2 linked regions of the Cecembia calidifontis genome follow. The protein of the gene in region 1 interacts with the protein of each later gene in a pairwise test. Links are inferred from orthologs where the notes say so. Each region holds a gene or a part of one and is shown on either strand. Other genes may lie near its edges. The genes, in order: def and BC751_RS07155.

The links.
Region 2: the proteins of def (region 1) and BC751_RS07155 interact in binary tests that used the Escherichia coli proteins (3 or more experiments, as listed by UniProt). The link is inferred for Cecembia calidifontis from one-to-one orthologs.

Annotation. Positions count from the first base shown.
Region 1 is NZ_SGXG01000001.1:5,009,111-5,024,760, reverse strand. Bases 5,767-8,757 are described here. They hold def (peptide deformylase), read left to right. Parts: upstream 5,767-6,980; coding sequence 6,981-7,535; downstream 7,536-8,757. Other genes in these bases: BC751_RS21675 (NADP-dependent isocitrate dehydrogenase), read left to right, coding at 8,589-8,757; BC751_RS21680 (amidohydrolase), read left to right, coding at 7,593-8,390; ruvX (Holliday junction resolvase RuvX), read left to right, coding at 6,571-6,984; BC751_RS21695 (hemerythrin domain-containing protein), read left to right, coding at 5,810-6,571. Outside these bases: BC751_RS21715 (M1 family metallopeptidase), read left to right, coding at 1-1,935; BC751_RS21710 (VOC family protein), read right to left, coding at 2,016-2,462; BC751_RS21705 (IS4 family transposase), read left to right, coding at 2,722-3,924; BC751_RS21700 (S41 family peptidase), read right to left, coding at 4,020-5,657; more of BC751_RS21675, read left to right, coding at 8,758-10,823; gap (type I glyceraldehyde-3-phosphate dehydrogenase), read left to right, coding at 11,095-12,102; BC751_RS21665 (hypothetical protein), read left to right, coding at 12,223-12,888; BC751_RS21660 (LON peptidase substrate-binding domain-containing protein), read left to right, coding at 12,940-13,566; BC751_RS21655 (SH3 domain-containing protein), read right to left, coding at 13,567-14,184; BC751_RS21630 (MCP four helix bundle domain-containing protein), read left to right, coding at 15,150-15,650. UniProt on the Escherichia coli protein: Removes the formyl group from the N-terminal Met of newly synthesized proteins. Requires at least a dipeptide for an efficient rate of reaction. N-terminal L-methionine is a prerequisite for activity but the enzyme has broad specificity at other positions.
Region 2 is NZ_SGXG01000001.1:1,635,185-1,650,820, forward strand. What follows is about bases 6,460-9,436. They hold BC751_RS07155 (aspartate-semialdehyde dehydrogenase), read left to right. Parts: upstream 6,460-7,441; coding sequence 7,442-8,431; downstream 8,432-9,436. Other genes in these bases: BC751_RS07150 (lamin tail domain-containing protein), read right to left, coding at 6,460-7,260; BC751_RS07160 (class I SAM-dependent methyltransferase), read left to right, coding at 8,635-9,436. Also shown: GTPase Era, read left to right, coding at 1-247; ribosome biogenesis GTPase Der, read left to right, coding at 260-1,573; BC751_RS07130 (hypothetical protein), read left to right, coding at 1,653-1,844; BC751_RS07135 (SprT-like domain-containing protein), read left to right, coding at 1,916-2,539; SMC-Scp complex subunit ScpB, read right to left, coding at 2,625-3,197; BC751_RS07145 (TraR/DksA family transcriptional regulator), read right to left, coding at 3,199-3,582; BC751_RS21880 (hypothetical protein), read right to left, coding at 3,704-3,853; more of BC751_RS07150, read right to left, coding at 3,922-6,459; more of BC751_RS07160, read left to right, coding at 9,437-9,825; BC751_RS07165 (M1 family metallopeptidase), read left to right, coding at 9,889-11,475; BC751_RS07170 (glycerophosphodiester phosphodiesterase family protein), read left to right, coding at 11,472-12,278; BC751_RS07175 (MFS transporter), read left to right, coding at 12,356-13,588; alpha,alpha-trehalase TreF, read left to right, coding at 13,585-15,099; BC751_RS07185 (IS4 family transposase), read left to right, coding at 15,443-15,636.

The sequences.
Region 1 (15,650 bases):
TTTTCCCTTCTGATCTTATGGGGGATTTCAACATCTGTATTTGGGCAGATGACGGTGACAGACCACAGGGATGAAGCTTTCACCGAAATTGGCTACCGTCAGGGTACTGCTTACAGGACAGCTTCCGGAAAGCCCGGTCCTGCTTACTGGCAAAATGGAGCAGATTACCAGTTGGAGGCTACTTTGGATGAAAAAGAACATGTGATAAAAGGGAAAGTACACATTACCTACAAAAACAACAGTCCGGAGAACCTGGATTTTGTCTGGTTGCTATTAGAACAAAATAGGTTTACGCCAGAGTCCCGTGGTACCCTGACGACGCCTGTGCAGGGAAATAGGTACAGTGGGGATATTGACGGAGGGTATAAAATCAGTAATGTAAAAGCTCAGGTTGCCGGAAAAAACAAGCCGGTAACCTCTGATTATTTTATCAGTGATACCAGGATGCAAGTGACTTTTTCCGAGCCCATTCCGGCCAATGGGGGACGGGCCACTGTTTCCATGGATTTTGAATTTAAAATTCCTGAAAAGGGTATGGACCGTATGGGCCGTCAACAGGTAGAGGATGGTGTGATTTATTCCATTGCCCAGTGGTATCCCAAGGTAGCGGTATTTGATGACGTGACCGGCTGGAATACAGATCCTTATTTAGGTGCAGGGGAGTTTTATCTGGGATATGGTGATTTTGATTACAAGATAACCGTTCCTTTTGACCATATTGTGGTTGGTTCAGGGGAGCTGGTTAACCCTTCCCAGGTGCTGACACGTGAACAGCAGAGGAGGATGAAAGCAGCCTCTGAAAGCGATGAGCGCGTTTATATCATTTCTCCTGATGAAATCACAGACTACGCCAATACACGTCCAAGGCAGGATGGAATGCTTACCTGGCATTTTAAGATGAAAAATACGAGGGATGTAGCATTTGCCTCTTCCAAAGCTTTTATCTGGGATGCAGCACGGATCAATCTTCCAAGTGGAAAAAAAGCCATGGCACAATCTGTCTATCCAAAAGAGAGTGATGGGCAGGAAGCATGGGGCAGGTCTACAGAATACAGCAAAGCATCAGTTGAGCATTATTCCGAAATGTGGTATGAATACCCTTATCCTGTAGCGGTCAATGTGGCATCCAATGTAGCAGGAATGGAATATCCAGGTTTGAATTTCTGCAGTTTCAAGGCCAAAGGAGAGGGACTTTGGGGAGTTACTGACCATGAATTTGGCCACAATTGGTTCCCAATGATCGTGGGTACCAACGAAAGAAGGCATGCATGGATGGATGAAGGCTTCAATACCTTTATCAACTATTATTCTTACTTAGCCTTCAATAACGGCGAATATACCAATAACTTGATCCAGACCAGACGTTATACGGGTTGGTTGACCAACAAGGACAGAGAGCCTACTGCCACCCATCCTGACCGTACACAGCCCAACAACCTGGGAATGGTAGCTTATTATAAGCCGGCATTGGGCATGATTATGCTAAGGGAATATATTTTGGGGCCTGAAATATTTGATAAGGCATTTAGGTCATATATCAGGACTTGGGCATACAAGCATCCGCAGCCAAGTGATTTCTTCAACCATATGGAAAATGTGTCGGGTGAAAACCTCGATTGGTTCTGGAAGGGATGGTTTTACAGCAATGCCAATATTGATCTGGCCATCAATGGTGTCTATCCTTATGGAGCCAACTACGTGGTCAGTCTATCCAATTTAGGCGAGATGCCTATGCCGGTCTTGTTGGAAATCACTTATGAAGACGGTGAAAAGGAAAGAAGAAAGCTGCCCGTAGAGATTTGGTTCAAAGGCAATCAATGGAACCATCTTTTGAGGGTGGATAAAAAAGTAGTAGCCGTGGAAATTGACCCTGATAAAGTGATAACCGATATCAACTCAGGAAATGACAAATGGCCTTCTTCACTTTACCAATAACAGGTAGTGTCCAAATTTTAAAACAGAAGCACTTCGAACCCGAAGTGCTTTTGTTTTTGCTTAATTTTTAAATTTCGGATTCAAAATTCATCATTGATTTCTATCCAATAGCCATCCGGGTCCCGGATATAAATTTGTTTGATCCCATCAGGGCGGATGTTTACTTTACCTTTATTACCAGGCCAATCTTCGAATTCTACCCCGAGGTCGTTTAGGTTAGTGATAAATTTTTCCATATCGGGAACACTAAAGCATATATGGTTATTCTTATTGATCGTGATGGGTTCCCAAGGAGCCTGAATAACATGGAGTGAAAGGTTGTTGCCAATATCAAACCAGGCATGAAGACCATCCTTAAAGGGTTCGTCGAGTTCAGGGAATCGGAAGACATTCGAATAAAAATCTGCACTCCTCTTCAGGTCTTTAACATAAACTGCGATATGGGTAATTTTGGCCTGGGCTATTACAGTATGGCTCATGACGGATAAATAGATAATTCCTGCTAAAATGAAAAACATCTTTTTCATAGGTCATTCTGGGTTAATAGTTTGAAGATAGTATAAAAAAAACAAAGGCTTACACTGATTCTCAAATCTCTTGTTGGTATTTACATATCATTAATTAATGCCGTTTAGTTAGTGGTTAATTAACTGAAATTCATTATATTAGAGGTATAAAATAAGGCTTCCGAAAGCAGGGAGTGCTGGAAGCCTTAAAACTTTAATTGTAAATGAATTCAAGTTAAAACTAAGTTATGAAAAATTTATCATCGAAAGTAGGACTTCGGTGAAAGATTTTCTTCGTGACCGTTTCTTTTCCTTTGAAGTTCTTGTGCTTTTTATTTTGTCAAAGAGCAACAAAGGACTTAATATCTGCCTTGAAGAGTTTTTTGGGGAATCTTCCTTATCGCCCACTAAAAGTGCATTTACCCAGGCCAGGAAAAAACTGTGCTATACAGTTTTTAAAAAGCTTAACGGTTTGATCTGCAGTCTTTTTTACCAACATGCAAAGTTCAAGAAATGGAAGGGGCATAGGGTGCTTTCTGTTGATGGTTCAACACTTGAACTCCCGGATCATCCCTCCATGTCAGAGAAGTTCAGCTATCATGGTTTTGGGCCCAATGCGGATGCGGGACATTACATGAGCAGGATATCTTACCTGTATGATGTTTACAACGGCCTTGTACTGGATGCCGGTATGGAAAGCTACACCACTTCGGAAGCCACCCTATGTCATGCCCATCTTGGACATATTAAAGAAGGGGATCTTCTTGTGTGCGACAGGTATTATGCATCACTGAGACTTTTTTTCGAATTGAAAGGAAAAGGGGCCGACTTTCTTTTCAGGATGAAAGACAATTGGTGGAAATGTGTCGAAGATTTTTCCCGAAGTAGTTCCTCTGATGCGGAATATACATTAATACTCCCTCCAAAATACAGATGGCTGCTTGAAAAGTATCCCTCGTTATCCCAAACCATGACCGTAAGACTGATCAAGAAAAAGAATAAGAAGGGTAAGATTTCAATATATGCGACTTCGCTGTTGGACAGGAAAAAATATACAGCCTCCTCTCTAATAAACCTGTACAAACAGAGATGGGGAATAGAAGAAGCATATAAACTGATCAAATCAAGACTTGAAGTATCTGATTTTTCCGGCAAAACAGCATGGGCGGTCCAGCAGGACTTCTATGCTAAGACCCTGATCATATCACTCTGCAATATTCTTTGCTATGATGTGGAGCCAAAAACCAAAACAGGACGGACATCAAAGTCAGCAAGGACCTTGATAATCAATAAAACTTATGCATTGTCAAAAACAAAATCCCTGATTCTTAAAATCAGAGATTTAATTGGTGAATTGGAGCAGATTATCCAGAAATATGTAAAGAAAATCGCTTCCAAAATAGAATATTCAAGAAGAAACCAGGTATTCAAGCGGAAATTCAGAGCTAAACTGAAATACTCAATGAATTACAAATCTATTTAATCACATTCCTTAACTTAACGGCATTATATCATTAATAAAAAAAGGGAGCCTTTCAAGGACTCCCTTTTTGTTTGAACGAATGAATGAAACGTTAATTATTCCTTTGATTTAGGCGCGAAGGCCAATTTTTCTGCCTCTCCAAATAGGTTCAAAGCCTGAAGGTAAATTTCATTGATATCATTGATTACCTTATAGAAGGCATTGTCATCGTAGATGTTTCTGCCCATGTGGGCTTTGAGCAGGATCTTTAAGTAATCTTTGGATTTCCTGAAGTCTTTCTCATCGAATTTTACTTTATTTTTCTCTCCAACCTTGATAAGCGCTTGAAGCATATCGTCTGTAATCCGGAAGTTTTTATAGTAGGATTCAAAGCTCATACCTTCAAACTGCTTCTTGTTTTTGTCGAGGTAATCGAGGATAAATTCTCTAGCGGAGTCCGAATTGAAGAGTCTGTTGACATAGGCACTGCTCATGGTGGTGTCCAAGGGTACAAAGAAATCAGGAATGATACCACCGCCTCCATATACAGTTCTTCCGGACAATGTTTCAAACCTCAGGCTATCATTGAATTTGATGCTGTCAGCGCTGAAGAATTCCCCATGTTCAAATCTATAAGTCCAGTCCGAAGAGTAGTCCTGATCTTCTCCATAAGGTTTCTGAATGGATCGGCCTGAGGGGGTATAATACCTCGCAATGGTCAATCTCAATTCCGCACCATCTGATAGATCTATCGGCATTTGGACCAATCCTTTTCCAAAAGATCTTCTTCCTACAATAAGTCCACGGTCATTGTCCTGAATGGCGCCGGCAACGATTTCTGAAGCAGAGGCACTTCCCTCATTGATCAGTACGATTATGGAACCATCTTCAAAAAGCCCCGGTTTGACCGCATAAGCTTTTTGGTTATAGCGGTTCACTTTACCTTTTTGGGATACGATCAGGGCATTTTCGGAAAGTATTTCATCCGCTATATTGATAGCTGCACCCATGTAGCCCCCTGGATTGCCCTGTAGGTCAAGGATCAGTTTTTTCATGCCCTGATCTTTCAGTTCCCTTACGGCTTTCTTGAATTCTTCATGGGTAGTAGCTGCAAATCTTGTTACTTTTATGTAGCCAATTTCCTGATTGACCATATATGAAGCATTGATAGAGTATTGCGGGATTTTATCTCTGGTGATTTCATAAGGAATCAGGTCTTTCTGGTTTTTCCTTTTGATCTCAATAATTACCTTTGAGCCTCTTGGTCCCCTCAATAAATCAAAAACATCACGGTTGGTAATGCCTGTCCCCGCCACTGTTTTTCCATCAACTTTGATGATTTGGTCGCCGGACTGTATCCCCAATTTCTCAGAAGGACCGCCTGTAAGTGGGGCCACTACATAGATCGTATCACGGATGATTCCAAATTCTACTCCGATACCATCAAACTCACCGTCCAGTTGTGACTTGGCCAAGGTGGCATCTTTGGCCGGAATGTAGGAAGAGTGTGGATCCAGTTTTTCCAACATTCTCTGAATGCCATATTCAACCAATTCATTGGTGTTGACACTGTCCACATAATCCCTGTTGATATATGTAATAATTTCCTGAAGCTTGTAAATGGCAGCCTTCAGGTCATTTCTATCTGTTTTCGGTTCTGCAAATGTCGCACCTATCCAAATACCGGCCGAGATAGCCAAAGCCAGAAGAAGGGGTAATCTGATTTGCTGTTTGGTGTTTTTGATTTCGCTCACGTTATCCTCCGATTAAATTGTTTGCTTGGTGAAATTTCATCACAATATACTTAAAACAGTATTCTCGATCATTTCGTTTTTATAAACGAAATAAAATCGATTTTGATAGGCCTTTTAACTTTATTTATGTAAAATGGCTTAATTTTGCCGCTATGGACAGTTTCAGAAATATAGAAAAAAATCCGATCAAAGACATAGTATCTGAAAATTATGTCTTTGCGGCAGTCCTTCATTATTTCGGAATCAGTTTTTTTCAATATGAGCAAAACTCCCTTCAGGAAGTTTGTGACAGATTCAAAATCAAACCCCAGCAATTGATCAATGAACTTGAGGCCTGGGCGCAAAGGAAAGAGCCCGAAAAGGACGAGCTTTTTCTGCATCCCATAGAAGTTTTGGTAGCCTATTTAAAAAGGAAGCATTATTATTTTGTCAGGCAAGAACTGCCGTTTTTGTCCAATATGGTGTCGGGGATTCAGGTAGAAGACCTTGCTTACAATGCGGTGCTATCAGATCTGCGGATTATGTTTCCCTTATTTGTGGAAGATTTTATCCATCACATTCACGAAGAAGAAAACAGGCTGTTTCAAAGAATTAAACTCTTGCAGGAGTTAGAGAATGATGAATTCCCTTTAGAGGAATCGATTAAAATACTGGAGAAAAGTCCGGTGGCTGCTCTGTCTGAGGCCCATGAAGCGCATGATGATGAAATGGAGGGGATCAGAAAACTCACACAGAATTATTTTTTGCCGGAGGACGCTCCTATCAGTATGAAGGTGCTGTACCATGAGCTACAGAATTTTGAAAGGGAACTGATCATACATGCCCAGATAGAAGATGAACTTTTATTTCCAAAGGCTGTTCAGTTGGAAAAGGAAGTCCTAAGAAAAATCAAAAAGAAAATCAGGAATAATTAATGGGTAGGATTTTAGCCATAGATCTGGGAACCAAAAGGACTGGAATTGCCGTTACAGATGCGTTGAAGATTGTGGCCAATCCCCTGGAAACGGTGGAAACCTCAAAACTGATTACGTTTCTTCAAAACTACTTTCAAAAAGAAGAGGTAGAAACTATCGTTTTGGGCTATCCCAAAAACCTGGATGGAAATCCCAATGAAATGACCCCGAGGGTGATCAGTCTGAAAGACCGGCTTTCAAAGATCTTCCCCGACAAGAAACTGGTGATGATTGATGAAAGATTCACTTCCAAAATGGCCATGCAAAGTATGATTGCCATGGGCAGTAAAAAAAAGGACAGAAAAGAAAAAACAGGAAATCTGGATAAGGTGAGTGCCGCAATTATCCTACAATCTTACTTGGAACAATTATGATTTATCCCATTGTTGCTTATGGCAACCCTATATTGAAGCGTGAGGCTGAAGAAATTACCGAAGGAGAAAACCTCCATGATCTTATCCAGGATATGTTCAGTACCATGGACCATGCCAATGGCGTGGGTTTGGCTGCTCCCCAGATCAACAAAGGTATCCGTTTGTTTGTGATTGATTCCACGCTGATGTTGGATGAAAATGACGAAGAGAAAGGAATCAGGAGGGCATTTATCAATCCCATTATTTTGGACGAATATGGTGATCATTATGGTTTTGAAGAGGGTTGTCTCAGCATCCCTGAGGTAAGGGCTGAAATAATCAGACCTGAGAAACTTACCATTGAGTATTTTGACGAGAACTGGAACCTTAAAGAAGAAGAGTTTTCCGGAATGACCGCCAGGGTAATCCAACATGAATACGATCATTTGGAAGGTATTCTATTTGTTGATTACCTTAAAGGTTTGAAAAAAAGATTGGTACAGAGCAAACTCATAGATGTAAGTAAAGGAAAGGTGCCGACAGACTATCGGATGATCTATCCTTTGAGATAAAAAATGCTGACCAACAAGATATCTTGTTGGTTTTTTCTTATTCCATTCCTGAAAGAAATGCTAAATTCTGATCTTACCGTCGCACTTGTTCAAACTGATTTGTATTGGAAAGACAGGACCGCCAATCTGGCGATGCTGGAAGAAAAAATTATGAACCTGGATCAAAAGGTAGATCTGGTCATTTTGCCGGAGATGTTTTCCACAGGTTTTACGATGGATGCTGCTGAAGTGGCAGAACCCATGAATTTTACTACAACAAAGTGGATGCGCCAGATGGCTGCCCAAACCCAGGCTGTGATTACAGGGAGCTTGGTAATCAAGGAAGAAGGAAAGTTCTATAATAGATTGTTGTGGGTGTCACCAGATGGCACTGTCAATAAATACGATAAGAGGCATCTTTTCAGGATGGCTGATGAAGACGCCCATTACTCCATGGGAACCCAAAGAGAAGTTTTTCCCTTAAAGGGATGGAAAATATTTCCCCAGATTTGTTATGATTTGAGATTCCCGGTTTGGAGTAGGAATACAGTTGAGGATGATGAACTGGAATACGACCTGATTTTCTATGTAGCAAGTTGGCCCAGCCCGAGAATTGGTGTTTGGGATATTTTGCTTCAAGCGAGGGCTGTTGAGAATTTAAGCTATGCCATAGGCGTCAATAGAATTGGAAAAGATGGCAATGCCATTCCCTATTCTGGCCATTCTGCAGTCTATAACTTTAAAGGTGAAACATTGGTCTATTCAGACGATGAAGAAAATGTCCTATTTGCTACCCTTGACCACAAAGCATTAATTGAATACAGGGAAAAATTCCCTGCTTGGAAAGATGCTGATGCTTTTAAGTTGAAAGGATGACCAATGTCCTTAAAGTTTATCCAAAATGCCATATTTTCCCTTGATGTAATCAAACTTTGAAACTCGCATAAATTATTTAATTTAGCCCGCAATTTTGAAATAGCTCTCTTCTTTTGAATCAGATTTTATCCCTGATTTTCCAAAATTTCTTATGAGCTACTTCTTCCAAATAAATTCATCTATTCACAATAAGTAAAAATGACCAGTAAAACAGCCAAGATTATTTATACCCTTACGGATGAGGCTCCGGCATTGGCGACCTATTCTTTTTTGCCAATAGTCAAAGCCTTTACCGGTTCGGCGGGTATAGTCGTAGAAACCAGGGATATATCCTTGTCGGGAAGGATCATTTCCCAGTTTTCAGAATATTTAAAGCCTGACCAAAGAATTAACGATGACCTGTCGGAGTTAGGGGAGATAGCCAAAAGCCCTGAAGCAAATATTGTGAAGCTTCCCAATATTTCTGCTTCTATCCCACAGTTGAAAGCTGCCATCAAAGAGCTTCAGGAAAAAGGTTATGCTTTACCCAATTATCCGGATGAGCCAAAAACTGAGGAGGAGAAATCCATCAAGGCACGCTATGATAAAGTTAAAGGCAGTGCGGTGAATCCTGTTTTGAGAGAGGGTAACTCCGACAGAAGAGCGCCATTAGCGGTGAAACAATACGCTAAAAATAACCCGCATAGTATGGGCAAGTGGAGTGCAGACGCCAAGTCCCATGTGGCCAGTATGAATCAGGGGGATTTTTACGGCAGTGAAAAATCCCTTACCATAGAAAAACCTTCCTCAGTAAGGATAGAACTCCATGGGAAAGATGGATCCATTACTGTACTTAAGGAAAAACTGTCCCTTCAGGAAGGTGAGGTCATTGATGCTGCGGTAATGAGCGTGGACGAACTCAGGAAATTTTTGAAAGAACAAAAGGAAGACGCCAAAAAAGCCGGTGTCCTTTTCTCTTTACATTTGAAGGCTACGATGATGAAGGTTTCAGATCCTATCATTTTTGGCCATGCAGTTAAAGTATTTTTTGAACCCGTATTTGAAAAACATGGGGATTTGTTCAAACAGATCGGTGTGGATGTCAATAACGGCTTAGGAGACCTTCTTGCAAAAATTGCCAATCTTCCGGAAGGGAAGAGGAAAGAGGTTGAAGCTGATATTGAGGCTTGTCTTGCTGATGGGCCTGAGCTTGCGATGGTGAATTCTGATAAAGGAATTACCAATCTCCATGTACCGAGTGATGTCATCATAGATGCTTCAATGCCTGCCATGATCCGTTCTTCGGGGCAAATGTGGAACAAAGAAGGGAAGCAACAGGATACCAAAGCGGTTATCCCGGATAGATGCTATGCGGGAGTTTATCAGGAAACCATTGATTTCTGTAAGAAAAATGGTGCATTTGATCCTGCCACCATGGGATCTGTACCCAATGTGGGACTGATGGCCCAAAAAGCAGAGGAATATGGCTCTCATGACAAAACATTTGAAATACCTCGGGATGGGACAGTTAAAGTCCTTTCTGAGGATGGTACTGTTTTGATCGAACATGAGGTAAAGCAGGGGGATATCTGGAGAATGTGCCAGACCAAAGACGAACCAATACAGGATTGGGTGAAGTTGGCAGTGAACAGAGCCAGGGCCACAGGAGTGCCGGCAGTTTTTTGGTTGGATAAAAACAGGGCCCATGATGCCGAATTGATCAAAAAGGTTGAGAAATATTTGCCAAATTATGATACACATGGTTTGGAAATCCATATCATGTCTCCTGTTGAGGCGACAAGATTCACTTTGCAAAGAATGAAGGAAGGTAAGGATACTATTTCTGTAACAGGAAATGTATTGAGAGATTACCTGACCGATTTGTTCCCTATCCTTGAGTTGGGTACCAGTGCGAAGATGCTTTCCATTGTGCCTTTGATGAATGGTGGAGGTTTGTTTGAAACAGGAGCCGGAGGATCTGCCCCAAAACATGTTGAACAATTGTTAGAAGAAAATCACCTTAGGTGGGATTCCCTGGGTGAGTTTTTGGCGCTGGCAGTTTCTTTGGAGCATTTAGGTGAAGTGTTTTCAAATGAAAAGGCAAAAGTTTTGGCAGAAACTTTGGATAAGGCAACCGGGAAGTTTTTGGAGGAAGATAAATCTCCTTCAAGAAAGGTGAAGGAATTGGATAACAGAGGAAGTCATTTCTATTTGGCGATGTATTGGGCAGAAGCTTTGGCTTCACAGGATAAAGACTTGGAATTGAAAGAAATTTTTGCCCCTATTGCCAAACAATTAGCTGAGAACGAATCCAAAATAGTGGAAGAGCTGAATGGTGTGCAAGGGGTGAAGGTTGATATTGGTGGCTATTACAAACCGGATCCAATCAAAACATCCGCTGTCATGAGGCCAAGTAAAACTTTCAATGAAATTCTGGATAGCTTAAAAAAATGACAAAAAAAGGCGGCTTCGGCCGCTTTTTTTGTAAAAAAAATTATTTGTCTGAAAATCAGTGGGTTGATTTTTTTCGGGAATTTCGCAATCGATTGTATTTTGGGGTTTGATTAATGGCTTCATTTTCAATCTTTTAAATATTTTTGGTAGGCAGAATTTATTTGGTAATTTTATCACATTATTGAGAAGCATACCGTTTGAAAAAAATGGATTTTATCAGCAACGGTTTTCTTTTTAAAGTCTAACCCATACAACAATAAATAAAATAACTATGAGCAAAATCAAAGTAGGAATCAACGGATTCGGAAGAATCGGTAGACTGGTATTCAGGGCTGCACAATCAAGGCCTGACGTTCAGGTGGTTGCCATCAATGACTTGATTGATGTAGATTATATCGCTTACATGTTGAAGTATGATTCCACCCATGGTAAATTCGACGGAACCGTGGAAATCAAGGATGGTAAATTGGTGGTCAATGGAAATGAAATCAGAGTAACAGCGGAAAAAAGCCCTGCAAACCTTAAATGGGGTGAGGTAGGTGCTGATTACGTTGTGGAATCTACCGGTATTTTCCTTACCAAAGATTCTGCTCAAGGCCATATCGATGCCGGTGCCAAAAAGGTGATCATGTCAGCACCTTCCAAAGATGATACTCCGATGTTTGTAATGGGGGTAAACCATGACAAATATACCTCAGACATGAACTTTGTGTCCAATGCATCCTGTACAACAAACTGTCTTGCACCGATCGCTAAGGTGCTGAATGATAATTGGGGTATTGAGGAAGGTTTGATGACTACGGTTCACGCTGTTACAGCCACACAAAAAACAGTGGATGGTCCTTCCGCTAAAGATTGGAGAGGAGGTAGAGGAGCTTCACAAAATATCATCCCTTCTTCTACAGGTGCAGCAAAAGCAGTAGGTAAAGTTATCCCTGAACTTAACGGAAAGCTGACAGGTATGGCCTTTAGGGTGCCTACCCCTAACGTTTCTGTGGTGGACTTGACAGTAAGGTTGAAAAAGCCGGCTTCCTACAAAGAAATTTGTGCCAAAATGAAGGAGGCTTCTGAGACCCACCTGAAAGGTATCTTGGGCTATACGGAAGATGCCGTAGTATCTACTGACTTCAACGGAGATCCAAGGACTTCCATTTTTGATGCGGATGCAGGGATTCAGCTTAGTGAAACTTTTGTAAAGGTTGTGTCCTGGTATGACAATGAGTGGGGATACTCCAATAAAGTACTCGATTTGTTGACTTACATTGCCAGCAAAGGTTAATAAAATACCAAATCATATATAAAGGAGGGCCAAATGCCCTCCTTTTTTGTTCTCTGTGACATTTTATATTGGATTATAGGATAATTTTTTGTACCATAGTAGTTCAACAGTTTGAATTGCATGCATTTAGTATTGATTTGGATTTTCCTTCTCGGAAGTCCTCAGTTTATCCAGAGCCTAGCTCAATCACCCCCAAATTTTCAAAAAGACGAAAAAGACCTTGACGCAATAGTCAATTTCAAGAACAAAAAAGTCCCCAAAGCTATCCTTGGTCCGGTGAAAGAAGCATTGGAATATTTTCCTGAATTGGAAGAGGTAGATATTACTTTTGAATTCAAAGAGAGGATTAGCGGGGCCGTAATGCAGGCCCAGCCGAAAGTTTTGTCTCTTTTTGTGGATCCTTTGGAGAAAAGAAAATACCGGATCAAAATCACCAGGACCTTGGAGTTTGAAGATAAAGTGATACCGATTGAAAAGATCCCTAATGATGCATTAGTGGGCTGGATTGGTCATGAATTGGGGCATATAATGGATTACTTAAAAAGGTCTACAGGGAATATGATGCGCTTCGGTTTCAAGTACCTGACTTCTAAAGAAAAAGTCGTGGAGGCAGAATACACGGCCGATGGATATGCCATAGTTTGTGGTATGGGGCATCAAATCCTTGCTACAAAAAATTATATCCTCAACCATGATGGATTTGAGGATGACTATAAGGATAAAATAAAAAATCTCTATATGTCACCTGATCAGATTGAGACTTTATTGGAAACCTTGGACCGGTAACAGTGCATGGACAACATGAAAATCAATTTCCCAATACCTAGTTAAATTAAAATGCAGGTTTATCTTCCCTTATTCCCATTGAAATTGGTTGCCTTTCCTGGGGAAAACCTCAACCTGCATATTTTTGAACCCAGATATAGACAACTCATTCATGATATCAAAGATAACGGGGGGGCTTTTGGGATTTGTGTTTACATTGATAAGCTCATGACCTTAGGAACAGAGGTGGAGTTGCTTGAAATTTCAAAGGTCTATGACGATGGAAGGATGGATATTAAAACTGTGGCCAGACGGGTTTTTGAATTGATTTCTTTCGATAACCCCATGCAGGATAAGCTTTACGCAGGTGGTTGGGTAAAAATAAGGGATAATGATCCACGAATACCCCAAAGCCTGTATAATGAATTCCTTTTTTATCTCAAGGAACTATTTAGACTGATGGGGCAAAAGGTTGAATTAAAGCCTCTGGACGTAAATTCATTTTCCTACTCCCACAAAATTGGATTGAAACTGGAAGAGGAATACGAATTGTTGAGTATGGATAAGGAGTCGGAAAGGACAAAATTCTTAATCTCATATCTGATGAAAGTGATTCCGGTATTAAGGGGGATTGAAAAAGCAAAAGAAAAGATCCAGATGAATGGGCATTTTAAATATCTGGATCCTTTGAACTTTTAATTAAAGTCTTGTGATATGTTCCTTTTTGATGTAAGCTCTTTTGTCCATCCAATTTACTTCATACCAAACATCTTTTGTTGAGCGGATGACTACCCTATGTCCAGGATCCACCACACTTATCAATTTGCTGCCTGCTGTGGGCTTTTCCATAACTAAAGCCGGACTTCCTGTTATAATACCAGTTCTGGGACCTGTAAAAAAGTTATTGGCTATAAATACCAGAACAATGAAGAAGGCTGAAGGTAAATAATATTTGGCACGGTTTGCTTTTTTGTTGAAAACCAATAGAAGTATCAGAGAAATTACAAGTAATGTAGCGAAGAGCGCGGTTAACTCAGTCTGGAAGTCGGACAGGAATTTAACCAACCGGTCAACATCGTTTAATTCGTACCCTATCAGGTTGCTTTGTTCGGTAAGTGATTTGATTTTGGTAATTACCCTTGGGTTGGGATTGAGGTCATAATATTTAGCGAGGTAAAAACTGGCTCTTGAAAAATCCCCCATGCCTTCTGCCACAAAAGCCATTTTTAAAAGCATCGCTGGACTGTATGCTTCCTCATTTTCGAGTAGATCTACATAAACACCGTAAGCTTCTTTGTAATTTTGAGCAGCAAACAAAGAATCTGCTAAACTTAGCTTGGCGTTATTCGCTTGACAATTAATACTTTGTAAAAAAGCGAAAAAAAATATTATAAATTTTGTCAGAAAGATTTGCTTTAGGTTTTGCATTTTAAATTCAGTAGCTTAAATTTGCAGTCCAATTACGGCAATGATTTGAGAAAAAACAAATCAAAACCTAAATGATTCCGTAGCTCAGCTGGTAGAGCATAACACTTTTAATGTTAGGGTCCTGGGTTCGAGCCCCAGCGGGATCACATAGTTAAGGATAAACGTCACGGGCAAGAAGTTTATCCCGATAAGGCGAAGTGAAACGAGCCGATATCGGGAAGCCCCAGCGGGATCACAAAGGAAAACAAAAGGTTTTTCAAACGAGATTGAATAAGTTCGGGGTGTAGCGTAGCCCGGTTATCGCGCCACATTTGGGATGTGGAGGTCGCAAGTTCGAATCTTGCCACCCCGACTTTTATCCAGGTCCTGTAGCTCAACTGGATAGAGCAACTGCCTTCTAAGCAGTAGGTTTCAGGTTCGAGTCCTGACAGGATCACTTTCAGAGCATCCCCTAAGGATGCTCTGTTTATTAAATGGACATACTATTTGATCCGAGAGATATTTATAGTAATTGTTCCAATCACATGATTCCGTAGCTCAGCTGGTAGAGCATAACACTTTTAATGTTAGGGTCCTGGGTTCGAGCCCCAGCGGGATCACATAGTTTAGGATGAACGTCAAGGGCGAGAAGTTTATCCCGACAAGGTAAAGTGAAACGAGCCGATATCGGGAAGCCCCAGCGGGATTGCAGCGATTGACCTAATCACATCACAATGGCCTCCTACAATATGGAGGCCTTATTGTTTTAAATATTTTTGGAAAACCTTAGGTTATTTCCCTCCAAAAATCTTAATTAGTTGAGAAATATTTCCTGTTGAGGTGTCCTCCATTCAAATTACTAAAGTGCTTTCATTATGTCCCGTACAAAACTTCAAAACCGGAAGCTTAAAGCTGCTTTGATCTTAACATTTTTAATCCTTCTCATCTTTGGGAAGAATGTTCTCGAAAGAAAAAATTTTAATGAACTGGGGGATAGTTTCATTTCCTTTTATGAAGATAGGCTGGTAGTGGAGAGTTATATTTTTTCTATTTCTGAGAAGCTATTCAGGATAAAGTTATTGGTAAATCATTGTGAATTTGAAAGTGATTATTCTCATGTAATTGACGAAATTATAGCTTATGAAGAGCAAATTTTACAGTTGGTGAGGGATTTTGAAAGCACCAAGCTTACTACCAAAGAAGAGGGGTTTTTAAATGATTTTAAAAACATTATCCAAAATAACCTGCGCATTGCTGAGTATGCTCAACTATATTCCGATGCGACCGGAATAAATAAAGATAATGTGATGGAGTATAATAAATATATTGAGCGGGCTATAAGTGATCTTGAAAAGCTTTCCCAAATTCAATTGGAG
Region 2 (15,636 bases), 3.4 Mb from region 1 along the record:
CATCGAGGATTTCTATGAGGAGGAAAACATTATCCGTATCCGTGCGGTGATCTATGTGGAGCGCAATAGCCAAAAAGGCATCATCATCGGAGAGGGGGGCAAAGCCCTCAAGCGGGTGGGAATCCAGGCAAGGGAAGAAATGGAGAAGTTTTTCGGAAAGAAAATCTTTTTGGAAACCTTCGTAAAAGTGGCGGATGATTGGAGAAAAGATAAAAACAAGTTGAGAAAATTTGGTTACGACCAATAAGACAAGTGTACAATGGCAAATATAGTAGCAATAGTAGGTAGGCCCAATGTAGGGAAATCTACCTTTTTCAATAGATTGATTGAAGAGAGAAAAGCGATTGAGGACAACGTGTCCGGGGTAACCCGTGACCGTCATTACGGACATGCCCAATGGGGAGGGAAGTTTTTCTCAGTAATTGATACAGGAGGTTATGTGACGGGTTCTGATGATGTGTTTGAGGCTGAAATCCGCAAGCAGGTAAAATTGGCCATTGAGGAGGCCAATGTGATCCTTTTTGTCGTGGACTGTTTGGACGGTCTGACAGACCTGGACAAAGAATTTGCCAACGAACTCCGCAGCACCAAAAAACCGATATTTATCGTAGCCAATAAGGCCGATAGTCCTGAAAAATCCCTTTTGGCGGCTGAATTTTATGGTTTAGGCCTGGGGGACAATGAGGTGTTTCCTATCGCAGCTGTAAGTGGAAGCGGTACCGGAGACTTGCTGGATGAAGTCATCAAACATTTTCCGGATGCAGGCGAAGAAGATCCCGATGCAGGAATACCGAAAATAGCTATTTTGGGTAGACCAAATGTGGGTAAATCCTCTTTCTTAAATGCACTTTTGGGAAAAGAGCGGTCCATCGTAACCGATGAAGCCGGAACAACCAGAGATGCTATCCATACCCGTTACAAATTGTACGGCAAAGATTTCATCATTACCGATACAGCCGGAATCCGAAAAAAAGCCAAGGTCAAAGAAGACATTGAATTCTACTCAGTGATGAGATCTTTACGGACTTTGGAAGACTCTGATGTATTGATCATCATGGTGGACGCGACAAGAGGATTTGAATCCCAGGACATGAACTTGATCAACCTGGGCATTAAAAACAACAAAGGGATAATGATCATGGTCAATAAATGGGATCTGATAGAAAAAGACCATAAGACCATGGACAAAATCAAAAAGGACATGCTTGAGAAATTGGGTGAAAACAGATGGATTCCGATCATTTTTACATCTGTACTTACCAAACAGCGGATTTTTCAGGCAATAGAGTTGGCTGTAAGGGTATTTGAAAACAAAACCAGAAAAGTGCCTACCTCCAAACTTAATGAATTGATCCTGCCGGAAATTGAGAATTATCCTCCTCCGGCATATAAAGGGAAATACATTAAAATCAAATATATTACCCAACTGCCGACCAAAAACCCTGTATTTGCATTCTTTTGCAACCTGCCACAATATATCAAAGGGCCTTATACCAGGTTTTTGGAGAACAGGCTAAGGGAAAACTTTGATTTTGAGGGAGTACCGATAAAAATTACTTACAAGAAAAAGTAAAAAATTTGGCAAAATCCCTTGACATTAATTGAATTATAATTAATTTTGCACGCTTAATTTAAGAAACAAACCAAACATCATGAAAAAGGTATTTGCATTATTCGCTATCACTGGTATGTTGTTCGCATCTGCTTGCGGAAACAAAGAAGTATCTGAAGAAGCTACTGAAGAAATCGAAGTGATCATCGAAGAAACTGAAGAAGGTATCGACGAAGCTGAAGAAGTTATCGAAGAAGCTACTGAAGAAGTTGAAGAAGTAGTTGAAGGTTAATTCTATCTTCTAAAAAAAAATCGAGGCTGTCCAGAATTGGTCAGCCTCTTTTTTTTTAATTTGGGACAGCAATGAGCGCTCAGGAAGAACAGTTTTTAAATGCTTTCAAAAAACACCTGCCCGAAGAGGCTGTGATGTATTGTTTCCAACTTTGGAAGCAACAGCCCTTTAATTTTTTTATCACCAAAAACAGGGCTTCTAAGTTGGGGGATTTTCGGTTCCGTAGGGACAGGAAAATTCAGACCATTACGATCAACCACAACCTTAGCCGTTATCAGTTTTTGATCACTTACATCCACGAGGTTGCGCATTTTAGGGCATTTGAAAAATATGGGCTAAGGATTAAACCGCATGGCGCGGAATGGAAACAGACTTTTAGGGAATTAATGCTTCCTGTGCTTAAAGAAAAAGTCTTTCCAAAAGATATTTTTATGGCGCTGATGCTCCATATGAGAAATCCAAAGGCCAGTACAGGAGGCGATCTTTTTTTGGCCAAAACATTGAAAGCTTATGATGCCAAAGTCACAAGTGACACCTCTCTTTTGCTGGATTTGTCCCTAGGCGAGGTATTTATACTTCAGGGCAGAAAATTCAGGAAAGACCATGTGAGAAGGACGAGGGTCCTTTGTGAAGAAATTTCAACAGGTAGAAAATACCTGATTTCTGCCCATGCAGAAGTAAAGAAAGCACAATAGGGCAAAAATCTTTTTTTTAGACTCGGTAAAATCACCCCGTCTTGAAAGTCATGGATCGTGTTGGTCTGCAGTATGTGCCCAAATCTTATTGCGAAAGCTGATCCTTTTCTTCTCCAATTTGATTGGATTCTGAGGTAAAGTCTTTGGGTTGAGGAAGGTCGCCCAGGTTGTTGATGCCAAAGTATTCCATGAATTTGTCACTGGTGCCGTAAAGCATAGGTTTGCCAACACTGTCAGATTTGCCTTTGATGACAATCAGCTCCTTTTCCAATAATTTTTGGATAGAATAGTCACAGCTTACACCACGGATCTGTTCTACTTCAGTTTTGGTTACGGGTTGCTTGTAAGCAATAATAGAGAGCGTCTCCAGTTGGGCAGTGGAAAGCCTTTTCTGGGACTGCTGCCTGAGTAAGATTGAAATACTGCTCTGGTAGGCAGGTTTGGTCAAAAACTGATATCCCCCTCCCAAGTGTTCCAGTGCAAATGAAAAATCATCATGGCTGTATTTTTCTTGAAGTACCGTAATGGCCTCCAAAATATGCTCCTTTGGAACCTCTGATTCAAACATCTCCGTTAGGCATTTTTGAATTTCATCAACGCCCAACGGAGATGGTGAACAGAAAATTAAAGCCTCAATATGTTTGTGTAGAAATTCCAAATTATTTCTTTGCAAGTTTAGCCTCTATGGAATGCATGGTGTGGGGAACAGCTTTCAAGCGTTCTTTAGCTATCAGTTTACCTGTGTCCACGCATACACCGTAAGTGCCATTTTTGATTCTGATAAGCGCATTTTCCAGGTTGATGATAAATTTCTGCTGTCTCGCGGCTAACTGGCTTAGACTTTCTCTTTCCAGCGTGTCTGCTCCGTCTTCCAAAAGTTTGGAGGTTGAGGCCGTAAAATCCGTCCCGCTATCATTTTTCTTGCTCAATGTTTCTTTTAGCGAAGTGAGCTCTTCTTTGGCAACAGCCAGTTTTTGAAGAATGATTTCTTCAAATTCCTTTAATTCCTCAGGGGAATACGCAGTTTTTTCTTCTTGGCTCATAGCAATAACTTTATGTGGTTAAAAACCTCCAATCCATACGTCTGATTGAAAAGTTCCCTAAAATAAGGGTAGCTTTTTAATTTGCAAAAATAAAAAACCGCCCACAGGGCGGTTTTTTATGCTAATTGATGCTGTTTAACCTTTTGAGAAGCAATTTTTCATCCAAAATGAGCTTATGCTTGATGCTCAAGTAGCGTTGGATGACCTTAAGATCTTTTCCTTTTTCGATGAAGTAGGTTTTCAGGGTCTGGGTGATCAAGTCTTTGTTCATGGCGATAAGGGTTTAATGATGAGGATGTAATACAATATACTAAAAATCTGTACATTATGTTTATGTTTTTAGAAATTTGTTCCCACTACCGCCGTATTTTTTATTCTCTTTATCGTACCGTCTAAATCATAGATTTCGGCCCATACAATATAATGTCCCGGTCTAACCTTTCTTCCTTGTAAGTCTGTTCCGTCCCAGAGGAAAAATCCTTCCTCTCCCAAAACAGCATTTTGGCAGATTTCTCTGATCAGGGAGCCATTCACTGCATAAATTCTGATATTGGCAGTTTTGCCAGGTGCTTCCATCTTATATCCTATCGTCACAAAAGCCGGCTGTCCTGGGATATCCGGAGCAAATACCTTGGGGCTAATCGATATCCCGATTCCTTCCTGGCTTTCAAAAATCTGTGAGTTTCTAATGCCAGGCGTGGCAAAGCCCGAGGAGGCCGAGGCAGATTGCCAGTTGTTGGGGGCATCTACCGGTTTGAAGGGAGAAAGTCTTTCCAGTGATACTCCCCGTCTTTCTCTGAGTAAAGGGTGGTGCATCCGCTCATGGTATGAGAAAATTTCCCTGATATTCTCCTCAGGATTGAGTAGTACCACATTACCGCTGGATATGGGATAACTTGGCAAGCTGCTGTATGCAACGAACCTGCTTCTGTCCCCTTTCGGGTATTCTTGGTGAAGTTTTTCTGCATCGGTAGTAAAAACCAAAAAGCTAAAGGGTTCGATAATAAAATCATCAGCAAAAAGGATTCTCCGGTTGGCTATTTCCTGGGAACTGTTGAAATTGGCCAGTTTCCAATCCTTCAGATTAATAAATTTGTCGCTGTGGTTGTAAATTTCCACAAATTTTGGAGCATTGACCCGGGCATTGAAAAGCACCTCATTGATGACAATGTCACCGGCTGAAGCTGTGCTGGGCCTGACCATCCAAACGAATGCATCTTCATCCAACAAATTTCCGATGCAATCCCTGAGATTTTTAAATTTCAGGATATAACGTATGCCTTCTTTGAGCTCCTCTTTGAATTCTATCCAGAGCTGATCGGGGGAAGAACCAGTTGCAATCCGTGCAATTTCAATGGTTGGACTGATCTCTACTGACAGGGAATGGGTGTTTGGATTTAGGATTTTTGAAAAAGTGAACAATACCTGCCGGTTTCCCAGCCAACTGCTTCTAATAAATCTTGGTTTGCTCAGGTCGGGCGAACTCTCATAGACAGAATTTTTTTTGCCTGGTGTACCTCTTTTCTCATGCTGTGATGCCTTCAGGTTGCTGGGCAAATAACAGGATAAATAGGGATTTGCAATTTCAAGACTAAATCCTCCCTGGGCAAAAGCACTGCCCCCAAATGAAGCCGTCGTGTAATTCAGACTGTCCAACACCTCTCCTTGACTGTCGAGGAGCTTGACCTGGTCGGAAGAATTGAGCAAAGTGGGCCAGTTGGTAAGTCCTAGTACCTCTCCAAAAGGTGCTAAATCCGATATCCGGGCCCTGGGGCATAGTATCAGGTAAGATTTTGGCCCCAGCACAGCTGAAGGTAAGGTGGTGTTTCTCCTTGAGTTTGCCAATTGCATGCCGCCCAGATAAATGCTTTTGTCTGTGGTGTTATACAGTTCTACATATTCCACATTGGGGATTGGATTTCCGGCACGGGGGGCAGGCATAACTTCATTGATGACAATTTCTTTAAAACCTATTCTCTGACCTAAGTCAAATACAAATGAAAAAGATAAGTTTTCAGCGGAGTTTCCAGTAATGTCCACAGCCCTTTGAATAGTGAGTGTATACTGTTGGCCATTTTCAAAGGAAATTGGAAAGCTGAGTAAAGCCTGGCTATTGTTGTTCTGTAAAAGTATCTGATTGGGATTTCTTTGGCCGATGGAAAAATTACTGGAAACAAGCATAAAAGCAGGATCAAGTGCTTCGGAAAAAACAGCCAGCACTTTATTTCTGTCCACGGGTAAAACCTGAACCAGTTCGGGGGCTGTCCTGTCCCAAAAGAAATCCCTTTTGGAGGCATGGATAGGGAAGCCTCTGCTGCTTTTTCTGTGCGGGATCAAAAGACTGAATACTGGCCCTTCTTCAAAAGGTAGCCGTGCGATCAATTGAATCCTGGCGGGAGAAGGGAGTAGGACCTCAAAAGATACTTCCTCAAAATCTTCAATTTTGAAACTTGGTGCACTGATAGAGGACGGGTCAATGTCCAATTCATGCAAAATATCAATTATGTCCTGTTCAATAAGAAATAAGTCTTCTATAAAATCCCTATAAGCAAAGGACCTGCGCAGCATTCCTTCCCTGCCGATTTGGTCTTTATTTTGAATCCCTCTGGCTTCCAAGACCAGAAATGAGTTCAGGTTAAATGGGTTCCTGAAAGTCAGGATTGCCTGAAACCTATTTTCCAATGTTTCTATGGCTATTGGGTTTTGGTTTCCGAGCAAGAAATTTGAGGTTTGGGTGACTGAGGATTCCAAAAATTCATGACTGAAACTTACCAGCAATTGATCGGGGCGGATGAATAGGGTCTCACCAATTTCAATATATGAATTATCCATCACTGCAGTCGTGAGCGGGGTGACTGTACCGTTTTTATCCCTTAGGTTTTCCAAATGAATGGGGAAACTCCCCTTCGGAAATGGATCAATGGATTCCAAAACCAGTAAGGTGTCAGCCGGGAAAAGCAACTCGAAATTTGAAAAGCCCGAAATCCTTACTTGGGATTTGACAGGTTGCAAAATAGCTTTGTCCAAATGTAAAGCTAAACGGTAAGGATCGAGGAGATAAGCTGAACGGGTGATAATCGGATCGACTACTTCATCACCATTGTAAATACCAAAATCATCCATAAAAAAGCGGGCGGCGGAACCTGTTCCCGGTCCATACAGCACTTGTATTTTGACAAAAACCTTTTCTTCCTCTCTAAACGCTTGGGGAACGGGGATTTCGAAGAGGCGGTACTCTGTATTCTGATTGGGGAAACTCGATGCATCCCCGACAGGCAGGGTATACTCCCATTGGTCAAAACCTGATTTTGAAAAAGATATACTCAGCATGGCAGGTCTCGATCCGCTCCCATTCTGTCTTGTTTTTGCAAAAAAGGCAATTTTAGGAGCTATGTAGTCTTGGGGATGAAAATGGGTATAAATTTGTCCGGTAAAAGAACTGATAGGTTGTACCCCTAAAGCCCGGGAGCCAAAACGACCCTCTGAATTGGCCTGAAATACCCGTGCAGCCGTACTCCTTACCTCATTGGCCGACCAGTCGGGCAAGAATTCCTGGGGGTGGTCCACAATCCTGAAATTGCTTTCAAAGTCCTGGATTTGTGCGAAGAGCCCATTTTCAAAAAACAGACCCAGAAAGGCAGCAGCAATGACTATCCGTTTTAAAAAAACACCAAACATGCTTTTAAAATAAACAGGAGAAGCCCATTAATCGGGTTTTATCCGTTTAACTGTCATTTTTTCAATTCTTTTCAAAAAAATGACCACCTGTTTGAAAATTAATTAATTAAATGCGGTCAGGCTATCTTTTTTGGGAATTCTTGCCTTACCTTTGCGGTTCAATTCTAAAAAATCAGTAAAAATGAAACTAGCCGTTGTAGGAGCTACCGGATTGGTAGGCTCAGAAATCCTCGAAGTGCTGGATGAGCACAATTTCCCATTTGATGAATTACTCTTGGTAGCAAGTGAAAGGTCTGCCGGAAAGAAGATGACTTTCAAGGGTAAGGAATATACGGTGATGGGATTGAAACAGGCTGTTTCTGAGAAGCCGGACATCGCTATTTTTTCCGCTGGAGGAAGTACTTCTTTGGAGTGGGCGCCAAAATTTGCGGAGGTAGGTACCATCGTCATCGATAACTCTTCCGCCTGGAGAATGGATCCTACCAAAAAACTGGTTGTTCCCGAAATCAACGCCAAAGAACTCAGAATTGACGACAGGATCATAGCAAATCCCAACTGCTCCACCATACAGATGGTAATTGCTTTGAACAAACTGCGTGATAGATACGGTATTAAAAGAATCGTGGTTTCTACCTATCAATCTGTTACCGGTACAGGCAAAGCGGCCGTTGACCAGATGATGGCAGAAAGAGCAGGGCAGCCTGCCGACATGGTATATCCGCATAAAATTGATTTGAATATCCTTCCCCATATAGATGTATTCCAGCCTAATGGCTACACCAAAGAGGAGATGAAAATGATCAACGAAACCAAAAAGATTTTTGGGGATGACAGCATTCAGGTGACAGCCACAACAGTTAGGGTACCTACCATCGGGGGACATTCTGAATCCGTAAACGTGGAATTCAAACAGGACTTCGATCTGGATGAGGTCAGAAAGATCCTATCTGAAACCCCAGGGGTGGTCTTGCAGGATGATCCGGCCAACAATGTTTATCCAATGCCGCTTACTGCACACAAAAGAGATGAGGTTTTTGTAGGCAGGTTGAGAAGGGATGAATCTCAGCCCAATACCTTAAATATGTGGATAGTGGCAGATAACCTTAGAAAAGGTGCCGCTACCAATGCCGTGCAGATTGCGGAATATCTCGTAGAGCACAGTTTGGTGTAATTGTCTTTTCTTGGCTTTTTTCAAGTCTGGATATCAAAACCCTGATGCCCGTAACTGGGCAAAGTATCAATTTAGCTAAAGTATTGTAGCAAACCGATATTCATGGATGTTTGATCTTCCTCAGCGGACAAGTTATTTAAAGATATTGGCTCCAAATCATCATAAATTATTGGTAAAATTCCCGATGACCAAAAAAAGATAAATTGAATATCCCGAGAATTTATACCGAAGAAGTCAAACAATTTGTGCAGGATCAACTGGAATGGGATCCTGCACTGCTTTTTATGCGGCTTCGGGACAAAGTCAGTTTTGACTTAAAACTTGCCATTCACCAAATGGAGGCCAGGCGCAAAGCCCAAAAAAAATTGCCCAACTGGTCGCATAATTTTGACCTTTTTTTTCCTCCCGGTCTTTCCGTGGAGCAGTCCTCCTCTGAAGACACTGCCCAATTCAAATCTGAGTTGGTACAGGGTAAAAGCATGATCGACCTGACAGGAGGTTTTGGGGTAGATACTTATTATCTTGCAAGGAATTTTAAAGAGGCGACCTATTGTGAGCAGAACGCAGATCTTGCTGAGATATTCCGATACAATATGGAGGTGTTGGGGGAAAATAAGTTTAAAATTAATCAAGGTGACGGGATTGAATTTCTTGCAGGAACCCCCGAGAATTTTGACCTCATTTATGTAGATCCCGCCCGAAGGGGAGAACAAAATCAAAAGCTTTACAAACTTTCGGACTGTGAGCCGGATACCGTTAGCCATTGGCCACTCCTGCAATCCAAAGCGCGATCGGTGTTGGTAAAAGCTTCCCCCATGATGGACATCAAGCAGTCCTTGCAGGAATTGCCCGACATCCAACAAGTTTGGGTGGTTTCTGTCAAAAATGAGGTAAAGGAAGTCTTGTTGCTATGGGAAAAAGACAAAAAAGCTGAAGAAATAACCATTCATTGTGTGGACCTAAGGCCGGAAGGAAGACAGGAATTTGATTTTTCTTTTGAAAAAGAGGCCACTGCGGAGAGCGACTTTTCAGAGGTTAAGTCTTATATTATTGAACCCATTGCCGGTATTTTAAAGGCAGGAGCTTTCAAGTATTTTGGACAGCTATATGGCTTGGAAAAATTGCATCCCAACAGTCACCTCTACACTTCGGACAGTTATTCTGAAGGGATTCCGGGCAGGGTTTTTGAAGTAATCAAGGAATTGCATCAGCCCAAAAAAGAACTTAAAACGCTATTTCCTAAAGGTCAGATAAACGTCATTGCCAGGAATTTTGCTCTTTCTCCTGAAGAGATCAAAAATAAATTCAAACTCAAAGATGGGGGAAATGATTTTTTGATCTGCACCAAAGTAGGGGAGAAATACCGGGTTTTTCATTGCCGAAAAATGCCTTAGACTTTTCTGCAAGTAGGCTGGAATTGCTTATATTTTCAAAGTTTTAGCTTGATTTCCGGTACAATGAAAAGAATACTCATCCTCTTCCTGACATTTCTCGCCTCCATAGAGGGCTTTGCCCAAATCCAAAAAAACTGGACCTGGGGAGGACCAATTGATCCATTGCAGCAAAAATTCCAGGTCATGCATTACCAATTGGAACTGGAACTCTTGCCCGAAAAGCAGGAAATACATGGGAAGAACAAAATCACTTTTCAGGCTGAAGAGAAGCTGGATACCCTAAGGCTTAATCTCATAGAGGAATATAAGGTTCTGAAAGTACTCATGAACGGGGAAGAAATTGCTTTTGACCATCATGGCGACATTTTGGATATTTATCCGATTGATTGTACCTGTGAGGAAGTGGAGATTTACTATGGGGGAAAAACGCCCATTGCCATCAGACCGCCCTGGACAGGAGGGTTTACCTGGGAAATGGATGAACTGGGCAACCATTGGATGGGATTATCTTCCCAAAATGAGGGAGCTAAAATATTTATGCCCTGTCTGGACCATCCTTCAAGTGAGCCTTTGAATGGTGTTGATTTAATATTTACGGCCCCTCAACCCTATTTTGTGGCTTCTAATGGCAGGCTGCTCAGTACCAAGGAGCAAAATGGAAAAATAGCTTATCACTGGAGCACCCGGTATCCCATAAATAATTACAACATCAATTTTACCTTGGGTGTTTTTCATCAAGAAGCCACGCTTTTTAAAAGTGAAGATGGTAAAGAAATCCCGATGCATGTCTGGGTACTACAGCAGAATCGTGGAAAAGCGCTGGAATTACTCGAAGTTTTAAGAACCTCAGCTTCCACGCTGGAATTTTATTTTGGGCCTTATCCTTTTCCTGATGACAAAATCGCAGTGGTGGAAACTCCTTACCTGGGCATGGAGCATCAGACCATCAATGCCTATGGGAATAATTTCCAATTTGAAAAAATAGGGAACGTGACCTTTGACTGGCTTCTACATCATGAATTGGGTCATGAATGGTTTGGCAACAAAATCTCTGTCAAAGACTGGGCTGATTTCTGGATTCATGAAGGCCTTACCGCTTATGGAGACTGGCTTTTTTACCTGAAGCATGGAGGAGAAGAGGCTTATCATGAAAAAGTAGCCTCTGTAAAAACAAATATCAGGAACCTCCGTCCGGTGGTATCCCCAAGAAACTCCAACTCAGATTTTGCCTACCATCCCGAGATTTATACCAAAGGGGCATTTATCATTCATTCCCTGCGGTACTACATTGGGGATGAACTGTTTTTTCCCATGCTGAAAGCCTTTGTCTCCGATGAAAGGTTCACCTATGAAAATCTTGTTGTGACCAGCGATTTTACCGGTTTTGTTCAGGATTATACCGGTATTGACCTACAGGGCTTTTTTGATCTTTACCTAAAGACTGTACGTCTTCCGGATGTGAAAGTGAAGAAAAAAGGAAAAAAAGGCTATCAAGTAAGTGTTCCGAACATTTCATTCGATCTTCCAGTTGAATTCAAGACCTCCCATGGATATGAGCGTCATGTCCTTTCCTCCAAGCCCATCCTGGTAAAGAGTGAAGGTCCCATTGAAGTGGACCCCAGAGGTTGGTATTTACTGGCGAAAAAATGATTAAAAAACTTTGCTTCTTGTTGCTTCTTGGTCTTTTTCAGTTACCTGTAGCTGCGCAGAGCCTGAGGTCTTTGCTTGCTCAAGAGCAGACGCTGATTTTTATCCATAGAGCTGCTCTGCATCCCGAAATCCCTGAAAATAGCCTGACCGGCCTAAAGTTGGCTATAGAAGCGGGTTTCCATATGTTGGAAATTGATGTCATGGAAAGCAGAGATGGCGTGTTATATCTTTTGCATGATAGGACTTTGGGAAGGACTACGGATGATGAGGGAAACATTTCGGATTGGGATAGCAGGGACTTGGATCAATTACGATTAAAAAATACCCAGGAGACCTTGCCCCGCTTTGAATCTTTTTTGGACATCTCCAGAGAGCTTGGGATTTATTTGATGCTGGATGTAAAAAGCGCAGTGTTGGAAAAAGTAATCAATTTGGTCTCCGAAAAAAACATGCTGGACAGGGTGGTTTTGTTGACTTTTGAGTTGGAAAGGGCGATAGAAGCCATTGGTTTGGACAAGAAGTTTCTGGTATCCGTGCTGATCAATTCAGAGGATGAATTTGATGAATACTTATGTAAAAGCGCTGACCCCTATCAATTGGCAGTTTACCTAAATAAAGGTGCTCCATTAGAACTCTTCGGAAGGGCAAGGCAGCTTGGTCTTCCTATCATTACAGATGTTTTGGGCAACATTGATGAACATGCCCAAGAAGATCAAAGGGTTTACAGGGAATTCCTTGAAAAAAGAAAGCCAGGCATAATAGTGACAGATTATCCTCAGCTTTTAAAAGAGGCAATAAACTGATTGGATTTGGCATTTTTTAAATAATTGGCCAAATTGGATAAGATTACCTTTTTCAAAACCTTTAATTCCTTCCTCCAATGACTTCAAGAGCATTGATCAGGCTTTTTTTGATTGTCAATTACATGGTTTTTGCCGTTTTGTTGAATTCGGTGGGCGCCGTAATCTTACAGGTGCAGCGTACCTTTGATGTAAGCAAAGCAGAAGCGTCGGTACTGGAAGGTTTCAAGGACCTTCCGATTGCTATTTTTTCCTTTATCGTTGCCTCCCTATTGCCCAAGATCGGTCTAAAAAGGGGAATGTTGGCAGTACTTTTTTTGGTTGCGGCCATCTGTTTTATCATGCCCCTGACGGCTGACCAATTCTGGTATTTCAAGATGCTGTTTGCGGCAGTGGGGATTTCGTTTGCAGTCATCAAGGTATCCGTGTTTGCGATGATCGGGCTGGTGACTTCCAATACCAAAGAGCACAGCAGCCTGATGAGTACCATTGAAGGTTTTTTTATGGTAGGAGTGCTTCTCTGGAATGTTTTCTTTTCATTGTTTGTCAATGATGCAGACCCTACTTCTAGGAAATGGTTGAATGTTTACTGGTATTTGGGAGCCATGAGCTTGGCCGCGGCCTTCTTGTTGTTTATGGCCAAGATTAACGAATCAGAGTCCAAAAGAGAAAACACCCATGCTCTGGATGATTTTCTGGAAATGCTAAAATTGGTAATCAAACCCCTGGTACTGGTTTTTGCGGCTTCTGCTTTTCTCTTTGTTCTGATAGAGCAAAGCTTTATGACCTGGACACCTTCTTTTTATCAGGATGTCCTGAAAGTTCCTGCGAGCATGGGGATCCAGGCTGGTGCCGTCTTGGCGGGTGCATTGGCCGTAGGTAGACTGCTGGCGGGCATTATTCTGAAGCGGTTGCACTGGCTTGCCTTTACTTTGATATGCACACTGATGGTGGGGGTTTGTGTTGTTTTGACTTTGCCGTTGACTTCCAATTTACCGGATGCTTCAGAGACAATTACTTGGTTCAATGCTCCTTTTGTCGTGTATTTGTTCCCTATTTTGGGGGTTTTCCTGGCGCCGATTTACCCTACCATCAATTCGGTAGTCTTGAGTGCTTTGCCAAAATACATGCAAAGTTCCATGTCCGGACTGATTGTGGTGTTTTCGGCATTAGGAGGTACCACAGGATCCATTATGACAGGCCATATCTTTGAAGCTTATGGAGGGACCAATGCCTTCTATTTCTCTTTGTTGCCCATAGCCCTGCTCTGCTTGGTTTTGGTATTGTTAAACAGACAGGTTAAAATATCATGAGTTTACATCAATTTACCCCACCGGAAGAACTGTATTGGGAACTTTTTGACGCCGTACAAATGAGCGGGATTTTCCCGGACTCCAAAACATTTGTGGACTGTATTCCAAAAAGACCCGCCAAGGATATTTTGCTGGATTTTTATGAGGAATCCAAATCAAAGACTTTTGATCTGTTGGAATTTGTAAAAGCTAATTTTCACCTTCCTCCTGATCCCAAGCCCATTGATATTCCCCAAAATTTACCCTTGGAAGAGCGGCTGCACCTACAATGGGAGCTGCTCAGGAGGGATCCCGATCCGGAGATACCGGATTCTAGCCTTCTGCCTTTACCACATCCCTACATAGTACCGGGAGGAAGGTTTAGGGAGATTTATTATTGGGACAGTTATTTCACGATGCTGGGACTAAAAGTATCAGGAAAAGTTGAGCTTATCGAGTCCATGGTGGCCAACTTTGCCCATTTGATCAATACGGTAGGCCATATCCCCAATGGGAACAGGACTTATTTTCTTTCCCGGTCGCAGCCCCCGTTCTTTGCCAAGATGGTGGAACTGCTTGCAGAGGTGAAGCAGGATGAAGGGATATTGGAACAATATATCCCGGAAATGCTGATGGAATACCTTTTTTGGGTAGAGGGAGATACAGAATTGTACCTTCCTGGGAAAAGATACAAGAGGGTGGTCAGATTGGATGAGGATGCTTTTTTGAACAGGTATTTTGATGATGAGGATACACCCCGTCCGGAGTCATTTCAGGAGGATATCCATTTGGCACAGAGAACCACCCGTTTTCCATTCAAGGTTTACAGAAACCTCAGGGCAGCCTGTGAGTCCGGCTGGGATTTCAGTTCTAGGTGGTGCTATGACCCCATGGATCTTAGAACTATACAGACGACCGCCATCATTCCTGTGGATTTGAATGTACTGCTTTCCGAGACTGAACGGATTTTAATCTATGCCAATAAGTTGTCAGGAAATGAGAAATTGGCTGCTAATCTTGAAAAAAACAGGAGAAACAGGATAGAAGGGATCAACCGGTACTGTTGGGATGAAGAAAGGGGGATTTATCTCGATTTCCATATCAAATTCAAGGAATTTGTGGACCGTCCCTCTCTTGCCATGTTATTCCCTTTATGGGCAGGAACTGCAGATGCACATCAGGCCGGAAATGTGATCAAATATGTAGAAAAGCATTTTCTCAAACCCGGAGGGCTTGTCACTACTAATTTTCACTCAGGACAGCAATGGGATGCACCTAATGGTTGGGCACCGCTGCAGTGGATTGGCTTTGAAGCATTCTGGAATTATGGCAGAAGGGATTTGGCTTTAGAACTGGCCAAAAGATGGACAGCTCTGAATGAAAAGGTCTATCAAAAAACAGGCAAAATGATGGAAAAATACAATGTCGAGGACCTGAGTTTGGAGGCAGGAGGAGGAGAGTACCCAGTTCAGGATGGCTTTGGCTGGACTAATGGGGTCTATTTGGCGCTTAAAGAGAGGATGAAAGCCTGAGTATTGTGTCAGTGATGGTAGGAAAAAGCGAGGGTTTAAAGGTTTAAAGCCTAAAGTTTAAGACCCATTATTCATTGACGGTAATTCCTCTGGATGAAAGCGAACCCTATTTCCTGATTCGGAGTTAAAATGACTTATACATCTGCTGTATTGTTCGAAGTATTTAGATAATACCAATTTAATGCCGTTTAGTTAGTGGTTAATTAACTGAAATTCATTATATTAGAGGTATAAAATAAGGCTTCCGAAAGCAGGGAGTGCTGGAAGCCTTAAAACTTTAATTGTAAATGAATTCAAGTTAAAACTAAGTTATGAAAAATTTATCATCGAAAGTAGGACTTCGGTGAAAGATTTTCTTCGTGACCGTTTCTTTTCCTTTGAAGTTCTTGTGCTTTTTATTTTGTCAAAGAGCAACAAAGGACTTAATATCTGCCTTGAAGAGTTTTTTGGGGAATCTTCCTTATCGCCCACTAAAAGTGCATTTACCCAGGCCAGGAAAAAACTGTGCTATACAGTTTTTAAAAAGCTTAACGGTTT